DNA from 2 places in the Streptomyces sp. WMMC500 genome. Region 1 is predicted to be linked to the other one. Evidence: riboswitches for the same ligand, from Rfam matches in the RefSeq annotation. Region 1 holds a riboswitch; the other holds the start of a gene.
The links. A riboswitch is a leader RNA that binds a small molecule or an ion and turns the genes downstream of it on or off. The one in region 1 is predicted to bind S-adenosylmethionine.

Region 1 (14,316 bases):
CGACGGCACGGGCCAGCTCCGGCGCGCCCTGGCGCGGGCCGCGGGCGGCGCCGCGGAAGGCCGCCCAGTCCGCGAAGCCCTCGGAGAGCCAGAGGGGGGTGGCCGGGGAGGTGTGGGCGCGGGTGGCGACGTGGACGGTCTCGTGGGTGAGGACGATGCGCCGGCCGAGGGCGCCGAGGATGTCGTACGCCTCGGGGTTGACGACGACGCGGTCGGCGGGGGTGCGGTCCCGGTTCCGGCCGGTGGTGACGGCGGCCACGCCGGCGTAGGCCGTGGGCCCCGCGCCGAGCAGCTCCCCCATCGCGGCCTGCGAGGCGGGCACCAGCACCACGACGCGGCGAGTCCACGAGGCGCCCCAGGCGGCGGAGACGTCGGGCACGGCGCGGTCGGCGACGGCGGCGATGCCGCGCAGGCGGCCCTCGGGGTGGCCGACGCCGAGCACGAGGCTGTGCGTGCCGCGTACGACGGTCAGGGAGCCCTGGTCCCACGGCTGGGGCGGGCTGCCGGGCGCGGGTCCCGCGACGTACCAGCGGCCGTCGCGGCGGACGAACTCCAGCCGCGGAGCGGCGGTCGCGTCGCCGGCGTCGTAGCCGCGGAGTCGGTAGGCCAGGCGGACGTCGGCGGTGGCGCGGTTGCCGTCGGCGGGTACCGGGCCGTCGGGGCGGAGGGTCCAGGCGGCGAGCGGGAGGGCGTCGAGGTTGCGGAAGGCGGTGCGCTGCCGCTCCCGGTACGGGCCGGCCTGCGGGTCGACGGTGCGCAGGAACGCGGCCTCGTCGCCCTCGCGGACGGCGGCGGAGCGCTGCCGGAGCAGTTCGGCGACGGCGCGGGTGGCGTCGCGGGTGGCGTCGCGGGACTCGTCGTCCTCGCCGCAGCCGGCGAGCAGGGCGGCGACCAGCCCGGCACAGAGCACCAGCACCACGGTCCGCACGCCTGCCACGCCCCGAGCGTACGTCGCCCCGGTCCCGGCGGTGCGGCGCGGGGACCGGGGCGGGTGGTGGGGGCGGGCGCCGTTGGCGGGTGCCGGGGGCGGGCGACCGGGGCGGTGTTGCCGGTGGGGCGGTTTGTCAGAGGGGCGGCCTACCCTTGGGCGGGAGTGCGGGGGACTTCAGGGGGTTTCTGCGGGACTTGTGCGGGTGGCTGCTACGGGCGCGTCACCGACGCGACCGGCATCATCCCCACCGGGTCGTAGCGCACCGTCGCGCCCGGGTAGGGCGCGTGGACGACCTGCCCGCCGCCCACGTACATCGCGACGTGGCTCGCGTCCGCCCGATACGTCACCAGGTCACCCGGCTTCGCCTCGCCCAGCGGCACCTGGCGGCCCGCGTAGCGCTGCGCCTGCGACGTGCGCGGGATCGACACCCCGGCCCGGCCGTAGGCCCACTGCGTCAGCCCCGAGCAGTCGAACCCTCCGGGCGCCGCGCCGCCCCACACGTACGGGGTGCCGACCGCCCCCCGCGCCGCGGCCACCGCGACCGCGCCGCGGCCGGAGGCCGGGGCCGAGCCGAGGTCGGGCGTCGGCGCGGAGCGGGAGGCCCGGCTGCGGCCGGTGTCGGGACGTTCCTCCGCCGGCAGCGAGTTGAGCAGCCGCCGTGCCGCCGCGAGCCGCTCGGTGACCTCGCGCCTGTGCCCGGCCAGCGCGTCGCGCTCGCGCTCCAGTTCCGCGAGCGTGTCGCGGGCCCGTACGCGCTGCTGCTCCAGCCGCCGCTGCAGGCCGACGAGTTGGCGCAGCCGCCCGCTCTGCCGGTCGCCGATGCGCTCCAGGGTGGCGGCCTTCTCCAGATACCCCTCGGGGCTCTCCGACAGGATCAGGGTCAGGTTCGGGTCGATGCCGCCGGAGCGGTACTGCGCGCCGGCGAGCGAGCCGAGTTCGGTGCGCATCCGGTTGATCCGGGCGAGGTCGCGGGCGGCGCGGTCCTGCAGCCGCGCCGCCTTGCGGCGCAGCTCCTCGGTGCGCTCCCGGGCGGCGTTGTACTTCTCGGTGGCCCGCTCCGCCCGGACGTAGAGGTCGTGTACGCGCTCCCTGGCCCCCGCGTGGTCGTCGGGGGCGGCGAGAGCCGCGTCGGAGAGGCCGGAGAAGACGGCGGGCGAGCCGGACAGCGCCGCCGCCGCGGCGGCGGTGAGGACGCCGGTACGCAGCCGGGCGGCACCGCAGGGCCGGGTGGATCGTCGATGTGCTGACACGCGGCAGACAGTAACCACGTGACTACGCAGCGCCAAGAACCGTCTCTTGGCGCGATGTCGGCGCCCGGGGCCCGGCGCAGGTCACCCGCGGGGCGTTCGAAACGCGCGGTGTCGGCAATTCGCCCGAACGGGCGGCACGGTGGCCGCGCCGGCTCCGAACGCGCCCCGCCGCGGCGGGCGGCGGGGCGGCGGGGAACGGACGGAGGCGGGGGTCAGACCCGCGCGCCCCACATGAACGGCATGTTCCCGACGGCCTCGTAGCGCACCACCGCGCCCGGCTTCGGGGCGTGGATGATCTGCCCGTTGCCGGCGTAGATGCCGACGTGGTGCAGGTCGCTGTAGAAGAACACGAGGTCCCCGGGCTGCAGGGCGCTGGCCGAGGATATCCGGGTGCCGACGTTGGCCTGGTCCTGCGAGATGCGCGGCAGCGAGACGCCGGCCTGCGAGAAGGCCCAGCCGGTGAGGCCGGAGCAGTCGAAGGAGCTGGGGCCGGTGGCGCCGTAGACGTACGGCGCGCCCAGCTTGCTCTGCGCCGCGGACAGGGCGGCGGCGCCGTGCGACGAGCCGGGCGGCAGGTCGCCGAGGTCGACGCGGTCCTCCGCCTCGCGGCTGGCGCGCAGCTCCTCTTCGGCGAGCGCGGCCTGCTCCTCCTCCGTCAGCTCGTTGAGCAGCGCGCGGGCCTCGCTGAGCTTGTTCTGGACCTTCTTCTTCTGGGAGCCCAGCTCCTTGCGGGTCTCCTCCAGGTCCTTGAGCTTCTCGCCGGCCTCCTGGCGCTGCTGCGCAAGGCTGCGCTGCTTGTCGGCGATGCGCTCCAGCGACTCGGCCTGCTTGCCGCTGACCCGGTCCATCGTGGACGCCTTGTCCAGGTAGGTGTCCGGGTCGGAGGAGAGGAAGAGCTGCACGGAGGGGTCGATGCTGCCGCTGCGGTACTGGGCGGTGGCCAGCGAACCGAGGCCGTCGCGGAGGTCGTTGAGCTCCTGCTGGCCGCGGGCGGCCTTGTCCTGCAGCTCCTTGACGTCCTCTTCGAGCTTGTCCTGCCGCTCCTTGGCGCCGTTGTACTTCTCGGTGGCGCGCTCGGCGTCCTCGTACAGGTTGTCCACCTGCCGCTTGACGTCGTCCTTGTCGGGGGCGGCGTGCGCGCTCTGGGTGGAGAGGGCGACTGCTGCGGCGGCGGTCGCGGTGAAGACGGTGACCCTGGCCCGGTTCGGCTGCTTCGGTCGACGGTGGGACGCCACGAAGGCGAGCTCCTCTTCCTCCAGCCGCCCGACCGTGGCTTGGGGACGCCCCGGTACCGGCGGGACCCTCGCCATCGCCCCGGATGAGCGATCGACAGCACGAAGGTTCGGGCCAGACACTAACGAGGCTCAGGTGATCCGTTCAAATCCCTCAGGCAAAAAAGTCCCCCCGAAGCGCGTTTCTTTACTCACATCACACGGCCAGTAGTCACCGTTGGACAACGAGTTGGACTCGGAGCGGCGAACTGTCCCCACCCGGCCGAGACCGCCGTGATGTCCGAACTCGCCCGCGTTTCCCGGGTTGTCAGCTCCGCGCCAGCCGCTTGAGGAGCAGCGCGGACGACACGGGCCGGGCGCCGGCGGCGGCGACGCCGTCGGCGACCTCGCGGTCGGCGGAGACCACCACGACGGGCCGGCCGGTGGGTTCGGCCCGGACGAGCCGGCGGATCAGCTCGTCGGCGGTCTCGCCCGGCTTGCTGAACAGCACCCGCACCCCGCGCGGCGGCGCGAGCAGCACCGGCGCGGCCAGCTCCGCGCCGTCGAAGACGCACGTGACCTCCGCGCCCGTCTGCGCGGCGAGGCCGGCGAGGCCGCCGAGGAGGCGCAGGCGCTGCTTCTCCAACGGGAGGGTGGGATAGCCGCTCTTGGTGACGTTGTAGCCGTCGACGACCATGTGCGCGTGCGGCAGGGCGAGCAGTTGGTCGAGCAGCGCCGGGTCGGTGGCGGACAGGGCGCGGGCGGCCACGTCCATCGGCGACATCGTGCCGGGCTCGACCGCGCGGACGGTGTCCGCGGGGCTCATGCGGGCGGGCGGCAGGGCGAGTTCGCGGCGGAGCCCCTGGGCCGCGTCGAGGACGGTGTCGAGGAGGAGCCGTACGCGCATGTCCTCCACGCTGCGCCCCTCGCGGGCGGCGCGGCGGCTGGCCTCCAGGCCGGACTCGGCCTCGCCGAGGCGGGCGCGCAGCCGGCGCGCCTCGCTCTCGGCCGCGGCCAGGTGCGCGGCGGCCTCCTCGCGCGCTGCGGCGGTCTCCTGCTGCAGCTTGCGCACGGCGGCCTCGCCGCGCTTGACGTCGCTGAGCGCGCTGCGCAGGCGGCGGTGCAGGCCCTCGTTCTCGCGCCGCAGCGCCTCCAGCTCGTGCCGGGTGCGCTCCGACTCGCCGCGGGCGGCGGCGCGGGCCTCGGCCAGCTCCGTACGCAGCCGGGCCAGCTCGCGGGCGGCCTCCTCGCCGGCCCGCTCGGCGCCCGCGCGCTGCTCCTCCTCGCCGGCGGCGGCGATGAGCTTGACCCAGCCCGGGGGGCGCAGCAGGTACGCGAGGGCCGCGACGTCGACCGGCTCGGCGGCGGCCGGCGGACTGCCGCCGCGCAGCGCGGCGGCCAGCTCCGGCTGGAGCTCCGCGGCCCGCTCGGCGATCCGGTCGCGGAAGCCGGCGTCGCCCGCCAGGGCGGCGGCGATCGCGTTGCCGGCGAGCTTGACGCGGCGGGACGGGGTGAACCGGGCGTACTGCCGCAACTGCGGGGGCAGCTCAGCGACGGTCAGTCCGCCGAAGCACGCGTCGGCGAGCGAGACGATCCTGCGGCGCACCCCCTCGGGCAGCGGGCCGTCGAGCACCTCGGCCGCGTCCTCCTCGGAGGAGACGCCCGGGCCTTCCCTCGGCTCCACCACCGGTCACCCTTCCGCCTCAGCGATCCCCGCGGCTTCGGCCGGGCCGTCCGGCGCCGGCGCCGGCCCGGCGCACCGACCGTCGTCGCAGGCCGTGCCCCCACCCTACGACCTGGAGCGAGGTCTTAGGCAGACAGATAGAGTGAGCGCCGCACCCGGGTCCGAGAGGGAGAGCGAACACATGATCACCGCGATCGTTCTGATCAACACCGACGTGGACCGCATTCCCGAGATCGCCGAGTCCATCGCCGCGATCGACGGGGTCAGCGAGGTGTACTCCGTCACCGGGGCGCACGACCTCATCGCCATCGTCCGGGTGGCGCGCCACGACGATCTCGCCGACGTGATCCCGGGGCGCATCAGCAAGGTGCCGGGCGTGGCGGCGACGGAGACGCACATCTCCTTCCGCACGTACTCGCAGCACGACCTCGAAGCCGCGTTCGCGATCGGCCTCGAGGAGTAGCGCGGTGCGCGCGGCGGGGGCGCAGATGAAGAATCTCTCATCCGGCCTTCACGCTGCGCCGCACCCGCCGGCCGCAGCCTTCCGGGTATGGCTTTCTCGCAGCGCATGGCCGCACTGACCGCGGTGGTGGCGATCCCGCTGGGCGTCGCCGCGACCAGCTACGCCCTGACCGACGACCCGGAGGAGCCGACCCCGCCCGCCCGGGTGGAGATGGAGAGCGGCACGCCCTCCCCGTCGGGCTCCACCTCCCCCTCCCCCGAGGTCTCGCCGAGCGACGAGGTGGTCTCCCCGCCGCCGGTACGCGACGGGCCCACCTCGGCGGATCCGTCCGGCGGCGGGGGCAACGGCGACACCGACGACGGCGGCGACGACACCGGTGACGACTCCGGCGGCGGAAACGACGACGACGACTTCGACGACTGATCGATGATCTCCGCGCGTGCCCGCATCCTGCTGTGGCTGCTGGTGGTGATGACCGTGGCACTCGCCGCCGTCGCCGGCACCACGCGGTCCATCCTGCTGCGCGACCTGGATCACCGGGTGGACCGGCTGCTGGCACAGGAGACGCAGGAGTTCGCGAACCTCTACGAGGAGGGCGTCGACCCCGAGACCGGGCGGCCCTTCACCAGCCCGCGCCGGCTGCTGTGGGTCTTCCTGCAGCGGCAGTACGCGGACCCGGACGAGGAGCTGCTCGGCCTGGTCGGCCGGTCCGACCGGGGCCCGGCGCAGCTCGTACAGCCCCGGACCCTGACGGTGACCCGGCCGCTGGAGGCGGACCCCGCGGGCCGCCGGGAGATCTTCGAGTCCGGGGACGGCACGGGCACCCTCGACCGGCCCTCGGGCGAGCTGCGCTGGGCCAAGGTCGGCATCGGCGCGCCGGACGGGCCGGACGCGGCGGCGTTCGTCGTGGCCATCCACACCGAGCGCGAGCGGCAGCAGGTGGCCGACGTGTTCGTCATCATGCTCGCGATCTCGGCGGTGGCGCTGGTGCTGATCAGCGCGATCGGCTGGGCGGTGGCGGGCCGCATCCTCGCGCCCGTACGGCTGGTCGGCGAGACCGCCGCGCAGTTGACGGAACAGGACCTGACCCGGCGGATCCCGGTGCGCGGGCGGGCCGACCGGGACGAGACGGCGGCGCTGGCGGCGACGTTCAACGCCATGATGGACCGGCTGGAGCGGGCGTTCGCCGCCCAGCGGGAGTTCGTCGACGACGCCGGGCACGAGCTGCGGACGCCGATCACCATCGTGCGCGGGCACCTGGAGCTGATGGGCGAGGACCCGGCGGAGCGCGAGGAGACGCTGCGGCTGGTCACCGACGAGCTGGACCGGATGACCCGGATCGTGGAGGACCTGCTGCTGCTCGCCAAGGCCGAGCGGCCGGACTTCGTCGAGCCGGAGCCGGTGCAGTTGGCGGAGCTGACCGCGGACGTGTTCGTCAAGGCCAGGACGCTGGGCGAGCGGGACTGGGAGCTGAGCGAGGTCGCCGAGGGCGAGATGCGCCTGGATCCGCAGCGCGTCACGCAGGCCATGGTGCAGCTCGCCCAGAACGCGGTCCAGCACACCGCGCCCGGCAGCCGCATCCGGATCGGCTCGCGGGCCGCCGGCGGGCACGTCGAGCTGTACGTCGCCGACGGCGGTCCCGGCATCCAGCCGCAGGACGCCACGCTCATCTTCGAACGCTTCCGCCGCGGCACCGCGCGCCGCGGCTCCCGCGGCGGCGGCGCGGGCCTGGGCCTGGCCATCGTCAAGGCGATCGCCGAGGGCCACCGCGGCCGCGTCGAACTCAGCCCCACCGAAGGCGGCGGGGCCACCTTTACTCTGATCCTTCAGGATGGTCTGTGATGAACCGGATTCTCATCGCCGAGGACGAGGAGCGCATCGCCTCCTTCGTGGAGAAGGGGCTGCGCGCCAACGGCTTCACCACCACCGTCGCCGCGGACGGCGACACCGCGTACGAGTTCGCCCTCACCGGGGGCTTCGACCTGGTCGTCCTCGACATCGGGCTGCCGGGCCGGGACGGCTTCACCGTGCTGCGCCAACTGCGCGAGGCCCGCTCCTCGGTGCCGGTGATCGTGCTCACCGCGCGCGCGTCGGTCACCGACACCGTCGCCGGTCTCGAAGGCGGCGCCGACGACTACATGACCAAGCCGTTCCGCTTCGAGGAGCTGCTCGCCCGGGTGCGGCTGCGGCTGCGTACCGCCGCGCGGGCGCCGGAGGTGACCGTGCTGCGCAGCGGCGACCTCTCGCTCGACCTGCGCACGCGCCGGGCACAGGCCGGCGGGCGCATGGTGGACCTGACCGCCCGCGAGTTCGTGCTCCTCGAACTCTTCCTGCGCCACCCCGGGCAGGTGCTCTCGCGCGAGCAGATCCTCTCCCACGTGTGGGGCTACGACTTCGACCCGGGCTCCAACATCGTGGACGTCTACGTACGGGCGCTGCGCAAGAAGATGGGCGCCGAGCGGGTGGAGACCGTCCGCGGCATGGGCTACCGGCTGCCCGCCCGCCGGCCGGATGAACCGGAGCTGTCCCGCTGACACCCGTTCGGGTGACGTCCGGGTTAAAGGTGAAATCTCCTTCATCTTCGATTCATCACAGGCTCACCGCCGCTGCCGAGGCTCTTGTGCGTGAGCCTCTCCCTGCGCCAGACCGCGACGTTGTGCGTGGCCCTCAGCATCTGCGCCCTGCTGGCCGTCCCGGGCAACGCCCCCGGGCTGACGGCCGACGGGCGTCTGACCCTCGCCGTGTTCGCCCTGGCCACCTGCGCCTGGATCGGCACGCCGATCGACGACACCTTCATCGCGCTGGGCGCGGGGCTCGCGCTCGTCGTCACCGGGGTGCTCGACAGCGAGACGCTGTTCGGCACGCTGGGTGACGAGACGGTGTGGCTGCTGATCTGCGCGTTCGTTGTGGCTGCCGCGGTCGCGGGTACGGGCCTGGCGGGCCGGGCGGCGGTGTTCCTGGTCACCGGGGCGCGCTCCGTACGGCAGTTGGTGCATCTGACGACGGCGGCGCTCGTCGTCACCGCCTTCGCCGTCCCGGCCACCTCCGGCCGTGCGGCCCTCGCGCTGCCGGTGTTCCTGGCCCTGGCCAAGGCGCTGGGTGAGCGGAAGCGGCTGGTGGTGATGCTGGCGCTGCTCTTTCCCACCGTCATCCTGCTCTCCGCGGTGGCGACCCTCATCGGCGCCGGTGCGCACCTGATCACGGTGTCGGTGCTCTGGGAGGCGACCGGGGACCGGATCGGCTTCGTGGACTGGCTGCTGCTCGGGCTCCCGCTGGCGATCGCCTCCGCGCATCTCGCCGCCGAGGTGGTGCTGCTGACGACGACGAAGCGCGCGGACCGCAAGGGCCCGGTGCACCTGACCGCCGGGCAGATACAGGAGCACACGGAACAGCCGGTCACCGGGCCGCTGTCGCAGGCCGAGGCGCGCTGCGCGCTGCTGATCGGCACGGTGGTGGTGCTGTGGTGCAGCGAACCGCTGCACCGGGTGCCGCCCGCGGTCGTGGCGCTGATCGGCGCGGTGGTCGCGGCGTCGCCGGCGATCGGAACCGTACGGCTGAAGGACGCGCTGCGCACGGTGCCGTGGTCGCTGCTGCTGTTCATGGCGGCGACGATGGCGATGGGCATCGCGCTGTCGGAGTCGAGGGCCGCCGCGTGGCTGGTCTCCGGGCTCCCGGGCGGCTCGTCGGTGCCGGGGTGGGCGTTCCTGGCCGGGGTGGTCGCCGTGAGCACCGCCGCCCACCTCGTGCTGCAGTCCCGCTCCGCGCGCTCCAGCGTGCTCGTCCCGCTGGTCATCGCCGCGGCGCTGGCCGCCGGCGTGAACCCGGTGGCCGCCGCGCTGGCGTCCACCGCGGCGGCCGGCTTCTGCCAGACGCTGCCGGCGTCCGCCAAGCCCGTCGCACTCTTCTCCGACATACCGGGCGTGGCCACGTACACGCCGCGGGACCTGCTGCGTACGGCCGCGGTGCTGGCCCCGCTGACGGCGGCGCTGGTGCTGCTGTTCGCCCTCGCGGTCTGGCCGCTGTTCGGCGTGCCGGTCGTGCACCGCTGACCGCCGGCCCTCTGCCCGCCGACCGCCGCCCGCTCACCGCCGACCCCCCACAGAACCCTCCGATCCTCGGGAGACCCTCATGCTCGACCGCGTCGTCGTCGCCCCCAGCGGCTTCAAGGAGTCCCTGTCCGCCGAGGCCGCCGCCGAGGCCATCGCCGAAGGCGTCGGCCGGGTGCTGCCCGACGCCGCCGTCGACCTGATCCCGCTGGTCGACGGCGGCGAGGGCACCGCGCAGGCGCTGGCCGCCGCGACCCGCGGGCGGCTCGTCCCGCGCACCGCCACCGGCCCGCTCGGCGACCGGCTGGAGACCCACTTCGGGCTCCTCGGCGACGGCACCACCGCGGTGGTGGAGATGGCGGCCGTCGCGGGCCTCGCCCTCGTGCCCCGCCCCCGGCGCGACCCGGGGGGCACCACGACGTACGGGGTCGGCGAGCTGATCCGCGCCGCGCTCGACCTCGGCGTACGGCGCATCATCGTCGGCTGCGGCGACTCCGGCACCTCCGACGGCGGCGCCGGCGCCCTGACGGCCCTGGGCGCCCGCCTCCTCGACGCCGAGGGCCGCGACCTCGCCCCCGGCGGCGCCGCGCTCGCCCGCCTCGCGCGCATCGACACCGCGGGCCTCGACCCGCGGCTCGCCGAGACGGAGCTGCTGGTGGCCTGCAACCCGTACAACGTGCTGTGCGGCCCCCGCGGCGTCGCCCGCGTCTTCGGGCCGCAGAAGGGGGCCTCGCCCGAGCAGGTCGAGGAGCTGTCCGCCGCCCTCGACCGCTGGGCGGACGTCCTCACCCGCGACCTCCCGGCCCCCGGCACCGACCTGCGCCGCGGCGCCGGCACCGGCGCCTCCGGCGGGCTCGGCGCGGGCCTCGCGGCCGTCGGCGCCCGCCTCCTGCCCCGCTTCGAGGTGCTCCTCGGCCACCTCGACCTCGACGCCCGGCTGGCCGCCGCCGACCTCGTCATCACCGCGGAGGGCGCCCTCGACCACCAGACGCCGCGCGGCAAGGTGCCCGCGGAGGTGGCGCGCCGCGCCAAGCTCCACGGCCGCCCGGTCCTGGCGCTCGCCGGCACGATCGGCGAGGGCGCGCACGAGGTCCACGGCACGGGCGTCGACGCCTACGGCACGATCATCCCGGGCCCGATGGCGCTGCCCGAGGCGCTGCTGCGCGCCCGGGAGTTCCTGGCCGACGCGGCCGAACGGACGCTGCGCATGGTGCTGATCGGCGCAATGGCCGTGCGGCCGGCGCCCGAGTCGGCGAGCCGGCCGCCCGCCTGACGACGGAGGGGCGCTCGACCGGCGGTCGCGAGCGGCCTGCCCCCGCGGCTGCCCGCCGGGTCAGGCCGCGGTAGCAGTCCGGTCCTCGCCGGAGGCGGGTACGCAGCGGCCGTCCACCGTGCGGTACGACCACCGCGCCCCCTCGCGCACCAGCGACCCCAGCGCCGCCAGGAACCGGTCCACGTGCGCGTCCGGCGTCCCCGCGCCGAAGCTCACCCGCACCGCGTTCAGCGGCCGCTCCCCGTCCGCCTCCCCGCTCCCGCACTCGGCCGACTCGCCCGCCCCGCCGAGCAGCGCCCGCACCAGCGGGTGCGCACAGAACAGCCCGTCCCGCACCCCGATCCCGTGCTCCGCCGACAGCGCCGCCGCCAGATGCGAGCTGCTCCAGCCGTCGGCCACGAACGAGATCACCCCCACCCGCGCCGCGTCCGCGCCGAACAGCGACAGCACCCGCACCCCCGGCAGCGCCGCGAGCCCCGCGAGCACCCGCGCCACCAGCGCCTGCTCCCGCGCCACCAGCGCGTCGAACCCGGCCTCCGTCAGCGCCTTGCAGGCCGACGCGATGGCGTACGCGCCGATGACGTTCGGCGACCCCGCCTCGTGCCGCGCGGCCGTCGTGTGCCACTCGACGTCCACTCCCCCGTCCTCGGCCCGCAGTACCCGCCGGCTCGCGCCCCCGCCGGCGAGGTAGGGCGGCGCCGCCCGGAGCCAGTCCGCCCGGCCGGCGAGGACCCCGGCGCCGAAGGGCGCGTACAGCTTGTGCCCGGAGAAGGCCACCCAGTCCACGCCCAGGTCCGCCACGTCCACCGGGTGGTGCGGCGCCAACTGCGCCGCGTCCAGGACCAGCCGCGCCCCGTGCCGGTGCGCCGCCGCGGTCAGCTCCCGTACGGGCCACAGCTCGCCGGTGACGTTCGAGGCGCCGGTGACGCACACCAGCGCCGGGCCGTCGCCGACCCGCGCGGCGAGCGCCGAGTCCAGCGACGCCACGGCCTGCTCGGGGCTGCCGGGCGCGCCGAGCACGGTGACGCGGCCGGCCGCGGACCCGGCGTGCTGCCAGGGCAGCAGGGCGGCGTGGTGCTCGGTCTCGAACACGTAGACCTCGGTACCCGGCGGCAGCGCGGTCGCCAGCAGGTTGAGCGAGTCGGTGGTGGAGCGGGTGAAGACGACCTGGTCGTCGGGGCGGCAGCCGAGGAATCCGGCGACCGTGGCCCGGCTGGACTCGAAGAGTTCCGTGGACAACTGCGAGAGGTAGCCGGCGCCGCGGTGCACGCTGCCGTAGTAGGGCGCGTAGGCGGCGACGTCGTCCCAGACGCGCTGCAGCGCCGGGGCGCTGGCGGCGTAGTCCAGGGCGGCGTACTCGGCGTCGCCGCCGGTGACGAGCGGCGCGCGGACGTCGCGGCCGAGGACGGGCAGCCAGGCGGGGGTGAGCGTGGGCGCGGACATGCGGAACTCCCGTGAGCAGACGTGAGGATGCGGGGTGACGGGCCCGTACGGCCCGGACGGAGGACGCGCGCGACGCTCTGGCGGAAGGACGCGCGCAGCGGCGGCGGGGCAGCGGCCCCTAGCGCATTCGGTTGCTCACGGCGGTACTCCCTCGGCCGACCAGGACCCCTGGAATCGCGAGGGGTCCGCGCTTGCCGCAGACCTCGCTGCCTGCGGCCCGGTCATCACCCGGGGCACCCCGCCACGGACGGAGGGTTGCCGGACAGCGGGCCGGGGCCTTGATCGCTGTCGCTCGTGACCTGGTCAGGAGTATGCGCACCGGAGAGCCGCGGCGCAACCCGGTTGCCCGGACTGTCCGCAACTCTCCGGATATCGCCCGGGGGAGCGGCGCGTAGCCGCAAGCCCCCGGCCCGTCTCAGCCGTTGCTGGCCGCGACCCAGCGCTCCAGCACCCGCTGCGCCGCGCCCGAGTCGATTGACTCCGCGGCCCGTACGATCCCCGCCGCGATCCGGTCCGGCAGCGGGCCGTCCGTGCCGGTGTCCAGGGCCGTGAGCGCCGCCGCCGCGTTCAGCAGCACCGCGTCGCGCACCGGGCCGGTCTCGCCGGCCAGCAGCCGGCGCGCGACATCGGCGTTGTACGAGGCGTCCGCGCCCCGCAGCGCCTCCACCGGCACGCGGTCGATGCCCACGTCCCGCGGGTCGAAGCTCTCCTGCCGCACCGTGCCCTCGCGCACCGTCCACACCTGGGAGGTGGCGGTCGTCGTCAGCTCGTCCAGCCCGTCGTCGCCGCGGAAGACGAGCGCCGAGGTGCCGCGCTCGGCCAGCACGCCGGCCATGATCGGCGCCATCCGGGCGTCCGCGACGCCGGTGGCCTGCGCCCCGACCCGGGCCGGGTTGGTGAGCGGGCCGAGGAAGTTGAACGGGGTGCTGACGCCCAGCTCCTTGCGGGTCTGCGCGACGTGCCGCATCGCGGGGTGGAACTTCACCGCGAAGCAGAACGTGATGCCCGCCTCCTCCGCGACCTCGGCGACCCGCTCCGGCGTGAGGTCGAGGTTGACCCCCAGCTTCTCCAGCACGTCGGAGGCGCCGGAGGCGGAGGACGCGGCCCTGTTGCCGTGCTTGACGACCTTCGCGCCGGTCCCGGCGACGACGATCGCGGACATGGTGGAGATGTTGACCGTACGGGCGCGGTCGCCGCCGGTGCCCACGACGTCCACCGTCGGGCCGGGGACGGCGATGGTGTTGGCGTGCTCGTACATCGTCCGCACCAGCCCGGAGATCTCCGCGACCGTCTCGCCCTTGGCTCGCAGGGCGACGGCGAAACCGGCGATCTGCGCGTTGCTGGCGGTGCCCGACATGATCTGGTCCATGGCCCAGGCGGTGTCCTCGGCGCCCAGGTCCTGCCCGGCGATCAGCGCGCTGATGACGTCCGGCCAGGAACGCGCCGCCGTGCTGTCGCCTCCTGCTGCCGTCTGCACGCTCATGGCACACCGTCCCGTGGGTCGTCTCCGTCGTCGGGCGTCAGCCTATCGAGCGCAGGGTACGCCGAAGGGCCCCCGTCCGACTGCTGGACGGGGGCCCCGGCGTCGCTCGCCCTGCGGCGGTCGGGCCCTAGTGGTGCCCGTGGCCGCTGGTGATCTCCTCGTACTCGTGGCGGGTCGGCTTCGGGATCTGGCCGGCCTCGCCGAAGTAGCCCTTCGACAGCCTGGCCCGCAGCTTCTCCCCCGGGCTCAGCTTGCGCACGACCCCGTTGTCGTCGACCGTCGGGCCGAGCTCCAGCGGCGCGTACTGGTCGTGCGCGGTGAGCTTGTGCAGTTCCTCCTGCGACAGCGGCTCGTGCACCTCGATGAACTCGCCGTGCGGCATCCGCTTGATGATGCCCGTCTCCCGGCCGTGCAGGACCTTCTCGCGGTCCCGCCGCTGCAGCCCGATGCAGATGCGCCGGGTGACCCAGAAGGCCACCACCGGGGCGACGAAGAACGCGATCCGCACGAACCAGGTGATCGCCTCGATCGA
Region 2 (14,316 bases), 3.2 Mb from region 1:
CGGAGGACCACGCTGCGGGTCAGGTTCCGGGGCCGGTCCGGGTCGTAGCCCTTCGCCTCCGCCACGGTCACCGCCAGCCGCTGTGCCCGTACCAGGTCCGCCATCGGGTCGAGCCCGCGCGCCGTCGACTCCGCGCTCAGGTGGCCGCCCACCCGGCCCACGTCCGCCGCCAGCCCCTCCGGCAGCTCGCCGAAGTGCCACACCGCGCGTCCGGGGCCGGTGATCGCCATCGGCCCGTGCCGGTACTCCATCGCCGGGTAGCTCTCGGTCCAGGCCCCCGCCGCCTCGCGCATCTTCAGCGCCGCCTCCGCCGCGAGGCCGCAGGTCCAGCCCCGGCCCAGGAACGTCCACTGCACCGCCGCCGCGAGCTCCTGCGGCAGCGGCTGCGTCACCGCCAACTCCGCGTCGACCGCCGCGCCCGCGACGGACTTCACCCCCGCCGCCGGCGGCCCGTGCAGTTCGAGGCCGGCGCGCAGGAGCGCCAGCGCCGTCGTCGCGAACCGGGTCTGCACCACCGACTCCTCGTCCGCGTACGCCAGCGTGACCAGCTCGTCCGCGGCCGTGGCGACCGGCGTCGCGGCGTCCGCGGTGAGGGCGGTGGTCGCGGTGCCGGCGGCCCCGTCCCGTACCGCCGCCAGCAGGTCCAGCACCTCGGTCGTCGTCCCGGACCGGGTGATCGCCACCATCCGGTCGTACCGCCGACCGGCCGGGAACTCCGAGGCTGCGTAGGCGTCCGTGTGCCCCTGCCCGGCCGCCTCCCGCAGCCCGGCGTACGCCTGCGCCATGAACCACGACGTGCCGCAGCCGACCACCGCGACCCTCTCCCCGGGCCGCGGCAGCCCGGGCACGGCCTCCGCCTCCTGCCGGGCTCGGCGCCAGCAGCCCGGCTGGGTGGCGATCTCGGCGGCGGTGCGGGACGGTTCGGCGGCTGCCATGAGGTGCGGCTCCCTGGATGTGCGGGTCTCGTGCGGATGTCGTGCCGGTCTGCTTACGTTCCACGCACGTCGTGGCGATCGTGCGCGCCTTCGTGCCGTTCCGCGATCGTTGGTGTGCGGTTCAGCTCGCCGCCTCCCTATCAGCCCGGTAGCCCGTGCGGCAATGGCGGGAAGGGGAGGTGGTTACGGAAGTGATATCGGTCTGGTGTAGACCTGGGAGGGGCGTTCCGGTCAGACTCGCCCCCTCAGATGATTCTGTACGAGGTGGGCTAAAGCTGTGCAGCGGCGTGGATTTCTGAAGGCGGCAGCCGGTGCCGCGGGTGCGGCGGCCCTACCGCTGAGCGCGTGCGGGGACGGCAGCGGCGGCGGTGACGTCACGCTGAAGGTGGTGGCCGCCGAGTACGGCACGGGCGAGTCGGACACCTCCCGGCGCTACTGGGAGCAGTTGGCGGCGAAGTTCTCCAACGACACCCCGGGCATCTCGGTCGACATCGAGATCATCCCGTGGGAGGACATCGACGCCAAGGTCGACAAGATGGTCAAGGACGGCAATCCGCCGGACATCGCGCAGATGGGCCCGTACGCCGAGTACAGCGCCCGCGACATGCTCTACAGCACCGACCAACTGCTCTCCATCCCGACGCAGGCCAACTTCGTGCCCAGCCTCGCCGCCGCCGGCGAGGTCAACCGCGTCCAGTACGGCATGCCGTTCGTCTCCAGCTCGCGGCTGCTGTTCTACAACAAGTCGCTCTTCGAGGAGGCGGGCCTGGGCACGGACCCGGAGGACGCCCCCCAGGACTGGGACGAGCTGCTCGACATCGCGCAGGCGCTCAAGGACACCGGCGTGAAGATCCCGTACGCGCTCCCGCTCGGACCCGAGGAGGCCCAGGGCGAGACGCTGATGTGGATGATCAGCGGCGGCGGCGCGTACACGGACGACGTCGGCAGTTACACGATCGACTCCGAGCAGAACATCCACACCTTCAACTGGATACGCGACAACCTCGTCGGCGCCGGCCTCACCTACGCCGCGCCGTCCGAGACCAACAGGCGCACCGCCTTCGCCGACTTCGTCAAGGGCGACGTCGGCATGATCTTCGGCCACCCGACGCTCATGCAGGACCTGCGGCGGGAGAAGGTCGACTTCGGCATCGCCCTGAAGCTGCCGGGCCGGGACGGGCCCTCGGAGTCGACGATGGGCGTCGCCGACTGGGTCATGGCGTTCAAGGCCAACGGCCGCCGCTCGGAGATCGGCAAGTTCCTCGACGTCCTCTTCGACGACACCAACGTGCTGAAGTTCGCGCAGCGCTACGACCTGCTGCCGACGACGGTCTCCGGGGTCGAGAAGCTGAGCCAGGGCCGCAGGGACCTCCAGCCGTTCCTGGACCAGCTCCAGACCGCCGTCTTCTACCCGGACAACAAGACGTCGTGGGCGCGGGTGAACGCGGAGCTGAAGAAGCAGATAGGCAAGGCGGCCGAGTCGGGCGGCGACCCGCCGGAGCGGGTGCTGACGAACCTGCAGAGCATCGCGGAGTCGGCCTCCTCGACGGAGGAGTGACCTCGACGGAGGGGTGACCCCGACCCTCGACGGAGGCGTGACCGCGGCCCGTAGGGCTCTCAGCCCTCCCGGGCGTCGCGGCGGGCCTGCCGGACCCGCCGCAGCCGGTTGACGGTCACCGGGTCGTGCGCCTGGGCCCGGGGGTCGTCGAGGAGCGCGTTGAGAAGCTGGTAGTACCGCGTCGGGGAGAGCCCCAGCCGCTCCCGGATCGCCCGTTCCTTCGCCCCCGGGGCCGGCCACGCGCGCTTCTCCAGCGCGAGGACGGCCAAGTCCCGCTCGGTCAGCGCACCCTCCGACATAGCCTGCACGTTACCGCGGGCCGGTAAGGTCCTGGGCATGGGCAGCACCTCCGCAGCACGGCTCCCCGTTCCGGCTACCGAGGCGGGCCGCGCCGGTCTCGCCGCGCTCCTCGCCGACCCGGAACAGGCCCTCGTCGCCTTCGACTTCGACGGCACCCTCGCCCCGATCGTCCCCGACCCCGACGCCGCGCGCGCCCACCCCGGCGCCGTACCCGCGCTGGCCCGGCTCGCGCCGCGCGTGGGGACCGTCGCCGTCATCACCGGCCGGCCCGCCGCGGTGGCCGTACGGTACGGCGGCTTCGCCGGCGTGGCCGGGCTGGCCCATCTGCGCGTCCTCGGCCACTACGGCGACGAGCAGTGGGACGCCGCCACGGGCACCCTGCGCACGCCCGCCCCGCACCCGGGCGTGGCCGCGGTGCAGGCCGAGCTGCCCGGGGTGCTGGAGACGGCGGACGCCTGGCGCGGCACGTGGATAGAGGACAAGGGCCGCGCCGTCGCCGTCCACACCCGCCGCGCCGCCGACCCCGCAAAGGCCGCCGACGCGCTGCGCAAGCCGCTGGACGACCTGGCGGCGGCGCACGGCCTCGTGGTCGAGCCGGGCCGCTTCGTCCTCGAACTCCGCCCGCCGGGCATGGACAAGGGCCGCGCCCTCACGACCCTGACCCGCGAGACGGGTGCCCGCACCGTCCTCTACGCCGGCGACGACCTCGGCGACCTCGCGGCCTACGACGCGGTGGAAGCGCTGCGCCCCGAGGGCGTCACGGGCCTGCTGGTGTGCAGCGCGGCGATGTCGGGCGAGGGCGCGGACGCGCTGGCGGACCGCGCGGACCTGACGGTCGACGGGCCGCAGGGCGTGGTGGACCTCCTGACGGCCCTGGCGGAGGCCCTCGGCGCGTAGCCCCGGCCGCGGGCGCCGCGGGACCGTCGGGCCACCGACCCGGCCGCCCCCCACGCGGAGCCCCAGCCGGACTGCCCCAGTCCGATTGCCCCGGTCGGAGGTGCCTCAGTCGGAGAGCCGGCGCAGGAAGTCCCGTATCAGCCCCGCGCTCTGCGCGAACCGTGTGGTCAGCGGGAAGTGCCCGGCGTCCAGCAACTGCACCTGCGCGTCCTTGGCGTCCCGGGCGAAGGCCCGCGCCCCCTCCACCCCGAAGATCTCGTCGTGCCGCCCCCAGGCGGCGAGCACCGGCGGCTGGTGTTCGCGCAGGTACTCCTGCCAGTCGGGGTAACGGCCGGGGTTCGTGCCGTAGTCGAGGAAGAGGTCGAGCTGGATCTCCTGGTTGCCCGGCCGGTCCAGCAGGGCCTGGTCGTGCACCTCCAGCGCCGGGTCGACCAGCGAGGTGTCCGGGACGCCGTGGGTGTACTGCCAGTGCGTGGCGTCCGGGGTGAGGGCGGAGCGGAGCGCCTCGCGGTGGGCCGGCGTGGGCTCGTCCCAGTACGCACGCAGCGGGTTCCAGAAGGGGGTGAACCCCTCCTCGTAGGCGTTGCCGTTCTGACTGACGATGCCGGTGATGCGCTCGGGGTGGCGCAGGGCGAGGCGGAAGCCGACGGGGGAGCCGTAGTCGTGGACGTAGATCGCGTAACGCGAGAGGCCGAGCTGGTCCAGCAGCTTGTCGACGACGTCGGCGAGGTGGTCGAAGGTGTACGCCCACTCGTCCGCCGGCGGCGCGGAGCTGCGTCCGAAGCCGGGGTAGTCGGGGGCGACCAGGTGGAACTCGCCGGCCAGCTCCGCCATCAGTGGCGCGAAGCCCACGGACGAGGTCGGGAAGCCGTGCAGCAGCACGAGCGTCGGCGCGGCCGGGTCGCCGGCCTCCCGGTAGAAGACGTCGAGGCCGTCGATGCGGGCGGTGCGGTGGCGTACGGGCACGGCGAACTCCAACCATCAAAAGGCACTTGAACGGTTACGAAAAAAACCCTAACCCGCCCCCGGGAACCTGTCAAACCGACTTGAACGGTTACACTGGTGCGTATGGCACGACCGCTGACTGGCGAACCGCTGGCCCTGGACCTGGTGAACACCTGGTGGATCGACCAGGGCGGCCCCGTCGACTTCCTCTACGAGCCCGGCGCCCTAGGCCACTGGCTCGGCGAGCACGGCCTGTCCGACGCCGCGGCCGGCGCCCCCGACGCTCCCGATCACGCAGCCCTGCGCGAGCCGCTGACCGCCGCCCGCGCCGCCCTGCGCGCCGCCCTCGACGGGGACGAGCAGCCGCTCGACGAGATCCTGGCCCACGGCGCCCGCCGCCCGCTCCTGCGCGCCGGCCGGGCCACGTCGGAAGTCGTCGTGGACGACCCCGCGTGGCTGCCCGCGTGGTGTGCCGCAGCCGATCTGGTCCGGCTGTACGAGGAGCAGCCGGACCGCGTCCGCCGCTGCGCGAACCCCGAGTGCGTGCTGTGGTTCTACGACGTCAGCAAGAACGGCCGCCGCCGCTGGTGCTCGATGGAGGGCTGCGGCAACCGTGCCAAGGCGGCCCGCTTCCAGGAGCGCCACCGCCCGCGCTGAGACGCGCGCCCCGTACCGCGGGCGCGGGCTACCGCCGCGTACCGCGGGCTACCCCCGCAGGGCGTCCACCTGCGCCAGGAACCACGCCTGCGGCGGCAGCGCCGTGGCCGCCGCCGCCAGCCGCTCCGTCCGGCGGGCGCGTTCGTCGCGCGGCATCGACAGCGCCGCGAGCAGCGCCTCCGCCGTGGCCTCCACGTCGTACGGGTGCACCACGAGCGCGTCCCCGCCGAGTTCCGCGTACGCGCCCGCCTCCCGCGACAGCACCAGCGCGCAGCCGTCGTCCGAGACCACCGGGATCTCCTTCGCGACCAGGTTCATCCCGTCCCGCAGCGGGTTGACCAGCGCCACGTCCGCCAGCCGGTACGCGGCGAGCGAGCGGGCGAAGTCGTCCTCGACGTGCAGCACGACGGGCTGCCACCCGGCCGTCCCGTACTCCTCGTTGATCTCCGCGGCGAGGCGGCGCACCTCGGCGGTGTAGTCCCGGTACACCGGCAGGTCCTGCCGCGACGGGTACGCGAACGCCAGCTTCACCACCCGCCCGCGCCACTCCGGCCGCGCCTCAAGCAGCCGCCGGTACGCGAGCAGCCCGCGGACGATGTTCTTCGACAACTCGGTGCGGTCCACGCGCACGAGGACCTTGCGGTCCACGCCGCCGATCTGCTCGCGCAGGGCCGCCATCCGCTCCTCCACGTCCGGCCGCCGGGACCGCTCGCGCAGGAACTCGGCGTCGGCGCCGAGGGCGTGCACGTCGACCCGGGTGGTCCCCTTCCCGCCCGCGTCCTCCCCGGCCCGGGCGACCTCCGCCTCGTCGCCGAGCACGTCGCGGCAGCAGGAGACGAACGCCTCGGCCCAGCGGTCGGTGTGGAAGCCGATCCGGTCGGCGCCGAGCAGCCCGCGCAGCAGCGCGGCGGCGATGTCGTCGGGCAGGAGCCGGAAGTACTCCGGTGGTGCCCAGGGTGTGTGCGTGAAGTGCGAGATCCGCAGGTCGGGGCGGCGCTCGCGGAGCATGCCGGGCACGAGGCAGAGGTGGTAGTCCTGCACGAACACCGCGGCGCCGTCGGCGGCGCCGTCGGCGAGGGCGTCGGCGAAGGCGCGGTTGTACGTCGCGTACGCGTCCCACTGCCGGCGGAACGCGGCGTCGAAGACCGGGGCGACGGGGATGTCGTAGAGCATGTGGTGCACGAACCACAGGACGGAGTTCGCGACGCCGTTGTACGCGTCGTGGAAGACGTCGGGGTCGATGCCGAGCATCCGCACCCCGGGCTCGCCCACCCCGCGCCGCACGGCCTCCCGGTCCCCGTCGCCCAGCGCGGCACACACCCACAGCGCCCCGGCGTCGGACCCGACGGCACTGAGCCCGGACACGAGCCCGCCGCCGCCGCGCTTGGCGGTGAGGTCACCGCCGTCGCCGACGGCGTACGAGACGGGCCCGCGGTTGGACGCGACGAGCAGGGGGGCACCGGGGGACTCGACCATGCGCCGAGCCTAGCCACGGCAGAGGCTCCCGAAACGCAGGTACGCCGGTGTGGCCGAGACCGGTACGGGGGCTTGCGGAGGCGGACGGTGGGCCGGGGCCCTGAGCGGGAGTTCGGGACGAAGGCCCGCGGGGGTTCGTGGCCGGAACCGGAGGGGGAGGGGGCAGAGCCCTGTAGGGCCTGGGGGAGGCGCGCCGACGGGGTTGGGGGCGGAGCCCGTGAGGGTTCGGGGAGGAGCCTGAGCGGGTTCGCGTCGGAACCGAGCGGGGGACGGGGCGCAGCCCCGAGTGTCCGGGGCGAAGCCCTCGGGGGTGTGGGGGCGAAGCCCCCGCGGGTTCGGGGCGCAGCCCCGAAAGGTCGGGGGAGTTCCGAGCGGGACCGGGGGCGCGGCCCCGGGGTTCGGGCGCAGCCCCCGGGGGTCTGGGGGCGGAGCCCCCGCGGGGGCTCGGGGCGGAGCCCTGAGGTTCGGGGAGGGGCGGGTACGGGGAGACGCCACCACCCCGGCGCCGCGCGGACCCCCCGCCCCCGCACCCCCCACCCCGGTATGGCCCGCCCGGCGAGGGCTACGCCGCGGGGCGTTCCACGTACTCCCGGATCTCCCCCATCGGCGGCCGCTCCACCGTGTCCACCCCGTACGTCCGCCCCTCGAACGCCCCGTCCGCCCCCCGCTCGAACTGCGTCAGCCGCGGCCGCACCAGGTGCCCGCGCGCCAGCCGCACCTGCGCCGTGCGGTAGATCGCCGCCGCCATCCGGCCCAGCGCCCGGTCGTCCTGGTGGCGGTGGCGGCGGACGCCGACGTCGACCTGGGCGAGACCGCCCAGCCCCACCGTGTGCAGCGCGTCGACGAGCAGGCCCAGCTCCACCCCGTACCCGACCGGGAACGGCAGCCGTTCCAGCAGCGAGCGCCGCGCCGCGTACTCCCCGCCCAGCGGCTGGACGAAACCGGCCAGCAGCGGCCAGTGGAGGTTCAGCAGCGGCCGGGCCACCAGCTCCGTCACCCGCCCGCCCTGGGCGGCGGCGGCCGGCGCGCCGCCGAGCGGCCTGTCGTACACGGCCTTCACGAAGTCCACGTCCGGCTCCGTCAGCAGCGGACCGACGATCCCGCTGACGAACGCCGTGTCGAAGTCCCGGAGATCCGCGTCCACGAAGCACACGATCTCGCCGCGGGTCGCCAGCAGCGACCGCCACAGCACCTCGCCCTTGCCGGGTGCCGCGGGCACCCGCGGCAGCACCTCGTCGCGGTGCACCACCCGCGCGCCGGCCGCGGCGGCGACCTCCGCCGTACGGTCCGTGGAGCCGGAGTCCATCACCACCAGCTCGTCGACCAGTGCCCCGCCGTCGGCGGCACCCGCCATCAGCTCCGCCCGGATCGCCGCGACGATCGCCCCGACCGTGGCCTCCTCGTCGAGCGCGGGCAGGACCACGCTCACCGTCCCCCGCGCCCCCAGCGCGCGCTTGGCCGCCAGCAGCCGCCCGAGCGGCCGGTCCGCCGCGGACCAGGACCGCGTTCTCAGCCACTGCTCCACGTCTTCGAGCACCTGCGGGCCTCCCCTTGCCGGTGGTCCTGTGAGGTGTGAGAGCCGTCTCGCGTATCGGACGGCACTCACCACTGTCCTGGTCGTCGGTTACAGTCTTGAACAACGTGCGTGACGTCCGTATGTCGGGGTCCGCGCGTCGGACAAACGCGCCGGACGGCCCCGCCGGTCCTGCGCCATACAGAGCTCATCCAGAGGGGCAGAGGGAACGGCCCGTTGAAGCCCCGGCAACCCTCCGTCCGGCACTCGCGACGCTGCGAGGCCCCGGACGGTGATGGTGCCAATTCCGTCCTGCGGCGAGACGCGTCGCGGGGAAGATGAGGAGAGAGGGCCTCGCCAGTATGGCTGTAGAGACAGCTCCCACCCCCGGCGCCGTCGACGGCGCTCCCGACCTGGGTCCCGCCGTCGCGCTGTCCTGCCGGGAGTGCGGGGAGCGGGTGCCGCTGGGTCCGGTGTTCGCGTGCCTGTCCTGTTTCGGGCCGCTGGAGGCGGCGTACGACCTTCCCGGCGGCGACGCCGAGGCCGCCGCCCGGCTGCGTACCCGCATCGAGGCGGGGCCGCGGAGCATCTGGCGCTACGCACCGCTGCTGCCGGTCCCCGCGGACGTGGCGTCGAAGCCCAACCTGAACCCCGGCTTCACCCGGCTGCACCGCGCCGACCGGCTGGCCGCCGAGCTGGGCGTGACCGGCGCGCTGCACGTCAAGGACGACTCCGGCAACCCCACGCACTCCTTCAAGGACCGCGTCGTCGCCATCGCCGTGGAGGCCGCCCGCGCCTTCGGCTTCACCACGCTGTCCTGCTCCTCGACCGGCAACCTGGCCGGCGCGGTCGGCGCCGCCGCCGCGCGGGCGGGGCTGCGCTCGTGCGTGTTCATCCCGTACGACCTGGAGCACGCGAAGGTCGTCATGGCCGCGGTCTACGGCGGCGACGTCGTCGGCATCGAGGGCACGTACGACGACGTGAACCGCTTCTGCTCCGAGCTGATCGGCGACCCGGCCGGCGAGGGCTGGGGCTTCACGAACGTCAACCTGCGCCCGTACTACGCGGAGGGCTCCAAGACCCTCGCCTACGAGATCTGCGAGCAGCTCGGCTGGCGGCTGCCGGACAACATCGTCATCCCGGTGGCGTCCGGCTCCCAGCTCACGAAGATCGACAAGGCGCTGAAGGAGCTGATCGCGACGGGGCTCGTCGAGGAGCGCCCGTACAAGATCTTCGGCGCCCAGGCGGCCGGCTGCTCCCCGGTCTCGCGGGCCTTCAAGGACGGCCACGACGTGGTGCGCCCGGTCCGGCCGGACACCATCGCCAAGTCCCTCGCGATCGGCAACCCCGCCGACGGGCCGTACGTGCTGGACATCGCGCGCCGCACCGGCGGGGCGGTGGAGGACGTCACGGACGCCGAGGTCGTCGACGCGATCAAGCTGCTGGCCCGCACCGAGGGCGTCTTCGCGGAGACGGCGGGCGGCGTGACCTTCGGCGTGCTGGCGAAGCTCGTCGCGGACGGCCGGATCGACCCGGCCGAGACCACCGTCGCGATCAACACCGGCGACGGTCTGAAGACCCTCGACGCGGTCGCCCCCACCTCGGGGCCGAGCGCGATCATTCGTCCCACACTCGACTCCTTCCGAGAGGCCGGCCTCGCATCATGAGCGTGAACGTCCGAATTCCGACCATCCTGCGTACGTACACCGACGGTGAAGCCGAGGTGAGCGCCGAGGGCGCGACCCTCGCCGAGGTGATCGAAGACCTGGAGAAGAACCACCGCGGAATCGCCGGCCGGGTCCTGGACGATCAAGGCAAGCTGCGCCGCTTCGTGAACGTCTACGTGAACGACGACGATGTCCGCTTCGCCGATGGCCTGCAGACTCCCACTCCGGAGGGGGCGGGAGTCTCGATCATTCCGGCGGTCGCCGGGGGCTGCTGAACCCCGCCGCCGTGTGCCCGGCCCCACTGATCCGGAGTGGGGCCGTTCGCATGTCCGTGCACGCGATAGGGTTGGGGCGTTCCCCCCTCGTGGCCCATGGTCCACGCATATGAGAACGCGACAAGTTCCGGGTAAATGCGGAGAGTTAATTGTCGTGATGGTGAGTTATGCCCTGCCCGAGTTGTCAGGGAATGGCGGAGGTTGATCGGAAAAATACCGATCGAGTGTCCGCAGAATTCTCGTCCGATTGACCTGTTGCACTGGGCATCTGTGCGGATACATTCAGCCGCGGTCGACGCGTTCCGGCGCACGCCCCGGCGTGTATCCGGGGGTGAGGTCTGACCCGGGTCCGCGGAGTGCGGTCCTGTGTAAGGGCCAGCAATAGGGGAGTTTGGAATGGCTCAGGGCACCGTCAAGTGGTTCAACGCGGAGAAGGGGTACGGCTTCATCGCGGTCGACGGTGGTGCGGATGTCTTCGTCCACTACAGCGCGATTCAGATGGACGGATACCGCACCCTCGAGGAAGGCCAGCGGGTCGAGTTCGAGATCTCGCAGGGCCAGAAGGGGCCGCAGGCAGACATGGTCCGCGTCAGCGGCTGAGCGCCGGGCATCGACCACGGACGACTCGCGACGGGCCCGCACCCCCCGGGGTGCGGGCCCTCTGCTGTCCGCCTGCTCCCCGGCGGGCGGGGTGCCCCGATCCGGTTCCGCTCTGCGCATGAGAAGCCCCCACCCGCTTGCACTCGCAGGGGGCGAGTGCTAATCATTGGCGTTAGCACTCTCCCAGTGAGAGTGACAGCACGGGACCGGTTCGGTGAGGTCCGTACGCCGGGTGGGAGGGAACCACGCGGGTCGCGGACCGTCCGTCGCGGGCGCCAGCGCGGTCCGGACACAGACGACCCCCCTGTCCGGGAGGACTCAACACAATGGCCAAGACCATCGCGTTCGACGAGGAGGCGCGGCGCGGCCTTGAGCGCGGCATGAACCAGCTCGCCGACGCCGTCCGCGTCACCCTCGGCCCCAAGGGCCGGAACGTCGTCCTCGAGAAGAAGTGGGGCGCCCCCACGATCACGAACGACGGTGTCTCCATCGCCAAGGAGATCGAGCTCGAGGACCCGTACGAGAAGATCGGCGCCGAGCTGGTCAAGGAGGTCGCGAAGAAGACGGACGACGTCGCCGGTGACGGCACGACGACCGCGACCGTCCTGGCCCAGGCCCTGGTCAAGGAGGGCCTGCGCAACGTGGCCGCCGGCGCCAACCCGATGGCGCTGAAGCGCGGCATCGAGAAGGCCACCGAGGCCGTCTCCGCCGCCCTGCTGGAGCAGGCCAAGGACGTGGAGACCAAGGAGCAGATCGCCTCCACCGCCTCCATCTCCGCCGGCGACGTCCAGATCGGCGAGCTGATCGCCGAGGCCATGGACAAGGTCGGCAAGGAAGGCGTCATCACCGTCGAGGAGTCGCAGACCTTCGGTCTCGAGCTGGAGCTCACCGAGGGCATGCGCTTCGACAAGGGCTACATCTCCGCCTACTTCGCCACCGACATGGAGCGCATGGAGGCGGAGCTCGAGGACCCGTACATCCTCATCGCCAACTCCAAGATCAGCGCGGTCAAGGACCTGCTGCCGCTCCTGGAGAAGGTCATGCAGTCCGGCAAGCCGCTGCTGATCATCGCCGAGGACGTCGAGGGCGAGGCCCTGTCCACCCTCGTGGTGAACAAGATCCGCGGCACCTTCAAGTCCGTCGCCGTCAAGGCCCCGGGCTTCGGTGACCGCCGCAAGGCCATGCTCGGCGACATCGCCATCCTCACCGGCGGCCAGGTCATCTCCGAGGAGGTCGGCCTCAAGCTGGAGAGCGCCAGCCTCGACCTGCTGGGCCGCGCCCGCAAGGTCGTCATCACCAAGGACGAGACCACCATCGTCGACGGTGCCGGCGACAGCGAGCAGGTCCAGGGCCGGGTCAACCAGATCCGCGCCGAGATCGACAACAGCGACTCCGACTACGACCGCGAGAAGCTGCAGGAGCGGCTCGCGAAGCTGGCCGGCGGCGTGGCCGTCATCAAGGCCGGCGCCGCGACCGAGGTCGAGCTGAAGGAGCGCAAGCACCGCATCGAGGACGCCGTGCGCAACGCGAAGGCGGCCGTCGAGGAGGGCATCGTCGCCGGCGGTGGCGTGGCCCTGCTGCAGGCCGGTCACGTCTTCGAGAAGCTGGAGCTGCAGGGCGACGAGGCCACCGGCGCCGCCGCGGTGAAGCTGGCCCTGGAGGCCCCGCTGAAGCAGATCGCGGTCAACGCCGGCCTGGAAGGCGGCGTCGTGGTGGAGAAGGTGCGCAACCTGACCGCCGGTCACGGGCTCAACGCCGCCAGCGGCGAGTACGTGGACATGATCGCCGAGGGCATCCTCGACCCGGCCAAGGTGACCCGCTCCGCGCTGCAGAACGCGGCGTCGATCGCGGGCCTGTTCCTCACCACCGAGGCCGTCGTCGCCGACAAGCCGGAGAAGGAGAAGGCCGCGGCCGGGGGCGGTATGCCCGGCGGCGACATGGACTTCTGATCCGGGATCGCCGGTTCCGGACGTCCGCCGCGGCTGCGGACGGGCGCCGGACCGACTGACGAACCGAGGGCGGTACCCCGCAGGGGGTGCCGCCCTCGGGCGCGTTGCGCCGCGGTGCGGCGGGCGGGGGAGGGGGCGGATGCCGGGGCACGGACCGACGGCCGCACCGGAAGCCCCGGCCGGGAGCCGCACCCGGGACCCGCGGCGCGGGAACCGCGCCCGGGAGCCGTACCCGGGAACGGGCGGCGGGCGTCCCGCGCTCGGCCCCCGGCGCCCACGGGCGCCTTCCGGCGCTCCGCGGTCAGCTCACGTCGGTCGCGGCCTTCAGGGCGACGCGCAGGTGGCCGTGGGAGGCGTCGAGGAGGCGTGCCGCCGTGCCGCCGTCCACGCCGCCGAGGATGGTGAGGATCGCGTTCTTCACCTCGCCGCGGGTCTCGGCGAGGGCCGCCTCCACCTCCTCGTCGCCCGCGCCCGTCGCCAGCGCGACGATGCGCCGCGAACGGGCCTGCAGCTTCTCGTTGGAGGCGCGCACGTCGACCATCAGGTTCCCGTACGTCTTGCCCAGCCGGATCATCGTGATCGTCGACAGCATGTTGAGCACGAGCTTCTGCGCCGTGCCCGCCTTCAGCCGCGTCGAGCCCGCGATCAGCTCGGGGCCCACGACGACCTCGATGCCGTGCTGCGCCGCCGCGCCCAGCGGCGAACCGGCGTTGCAGGACAGCCCGATGGTCAGCGCCCCCCGGGAGCGCGCGAACGTCACGCCGCCGACGGCGTACGGCGTGCGGCCGGAGGCGGAGATGCCGACGACGGTGTCGTCGGGCCCCAGGCCCGCCGCCTCCAGGTCCGCCGCGGCCAGCTCCTTGCTGTCCTCGGCGCCCTCCGTGGAGGTGCGGAGCGCCACGTCCCCGCCGGCGATCATGCCGACGACCTGCGACGGGTCGGTGTTGAACGTCGGGGGGCACTCGCTGGCGTCCAGCACCCCCAGCCGGCCCGCGGTGCCGGCGCCCAGGTAGAACAGCCGGCCGCCGCGGGCCATGCGCTCGGCGGTGGCGTCGATGGCGGCGGCGATCTGCGGCAGTTGCGTGGCGACCGCGCCCGGTACCCCGCTGTCCTCCTCGTTCATGATTCTGGCGATCTCCAGGCTGGAGAGACGGTCGATCTCGGCCAGCTCAGGACGGAACGCCTCGGTGGTCAGGTTTTCCAGCTCCCGGCGGATTTCGGCTGGGGGAGAGGGCATGTCGGGGCGGCTCTTTCCATGCGGTGCGAGGCGCGCGGTGGGCGGTGCGCGCCCGCGGAGGTGGGTCGGTCACGGCGGCTTGCGTGGTGCGGTCGCCGGCGGTCGGAGTGCCGTCGCGGGCGTCCGGCGCGCGGAACGCGCCCGGCCGCCGGGCGGCGCCGGCGTCGTACGGCGGTGCGGGGGGTGCGGGCGGTGCGGAGAGTGCGGGGGGTGCGGGCGGTGCGGTCGGGTGCCGGCCCCCGGACGCCCGCGGGGACGTCACCGGGCCGCACCCGACATATCTGATACATCCGTCCCGCCCGGGCCC

Region 2: it holds a riboswitch for S-adenosylmethionine, as region 1 does, so the genes downstream of both, thrC (threonine synthase) here and O7599_RS30540 (aminotransferase class V-fold PLP-dependent enzyme) in region 1, are expected to answer to the same signal.

What each region holds. Positions count from the first base shown of each region.
Region 1 is NZ_CP114905.1:7,089,887-7,104,202, reverse strand. It holds gene O7599_RS30590 (hypothetical protein) at 1-937, opposite strand, end outside; gene O7599_RS30585 (NlpC/P60 family protein) at 1,141-2,181, opposite strand; gene O7599_RS30580 (NlpC/P60 family protein) at 2,394-3,416, opposite strand; gene O7599_RS30575 (NYN domain-containing protein) at 3,721-5,079, opposite strand; gene O7599_RS30570 (Lrp/AsnC ligand binding domain-containing protein) at 5,258-5,539, shown strand; gene O7599_RS30565 (hypothetical protein) at 5,627-5,962, shown strand; gene O7599_RS30560 (ATP-binding protein) at 5,966-7,381, shown strand; gene O7599_RS30555 (response regulator transcription factor) at 7,381-8,073, shown strand; gene O7599_RS30550 (SLC13 family permease) at 8,164-9,588, shown strand; gene O7599_RS30545 (glycerate kinase) at 9,668-10,858, shown strand; gene O7599_RS30540 (aminotransferase class V-fold PLP-dependent enzyme) at 10,919-12,301, opposite strand; SAM riboswitch class IV at 12,484-12,601, opposite strand; gene trpD (anthranilate phosphoribosyltransferase) at 12,717-13,784, opposite strand; gene O7599_RS30530 (ubiquinol-cytochrome c reductase cytochrome b subunit) at 13,912-14,316, opposite strand, start outside.
Region 2 is NZ_CP114905.1:3,897,311-3,911,626, reverse strand. It holds gene O7599_RS16635 (SIS domain-containing protein) at 1-935, opposite strand, end outside; gene O7599_RS16630 (extracellular solute-binding protein) at 1,213-2,493, shown strand; gene O7599_RS16625 (DUF3263 domain-containing protein) at 2,553-2,792, opposite strand; gene otsB (trehalose-phosphatase) at 2,830-3,690, shown strand; gene O7599_RS16615 (alpha/beta hydrolase) at 3,796-4,656, opposite strand; gene O7599_RS16610 (CGNR zinc finger domain-containing protein) at 4,759-5,292, shown strand; gene O7599_RS16605 (trehalose-6-phosphate synthase) at 5,341-6,768, opposite strand; gene O7599_RS16600 (glucosyl-3-phosphoglycerate synthase) at 7,331-8,305, opposite strand; SAM riboswitch class I at 8,487-8,626, shown strand; gene thrC (threonine synthase) at 8,644-9,948, shown strand; gene O7599_RS16590 (MoaD/ThiS family protein) at 9,945-10,223, shown strand; gene O7599_RS16585 (cold-shock protein) at 10,620-10,823, shown strand; gene groL (chaperonin GroEL) at 11,150-12,772, shown strand; gene murQ (N-acetylmuramic acid 6-phosphate etherase) at 13,074-14,009, opposite strand.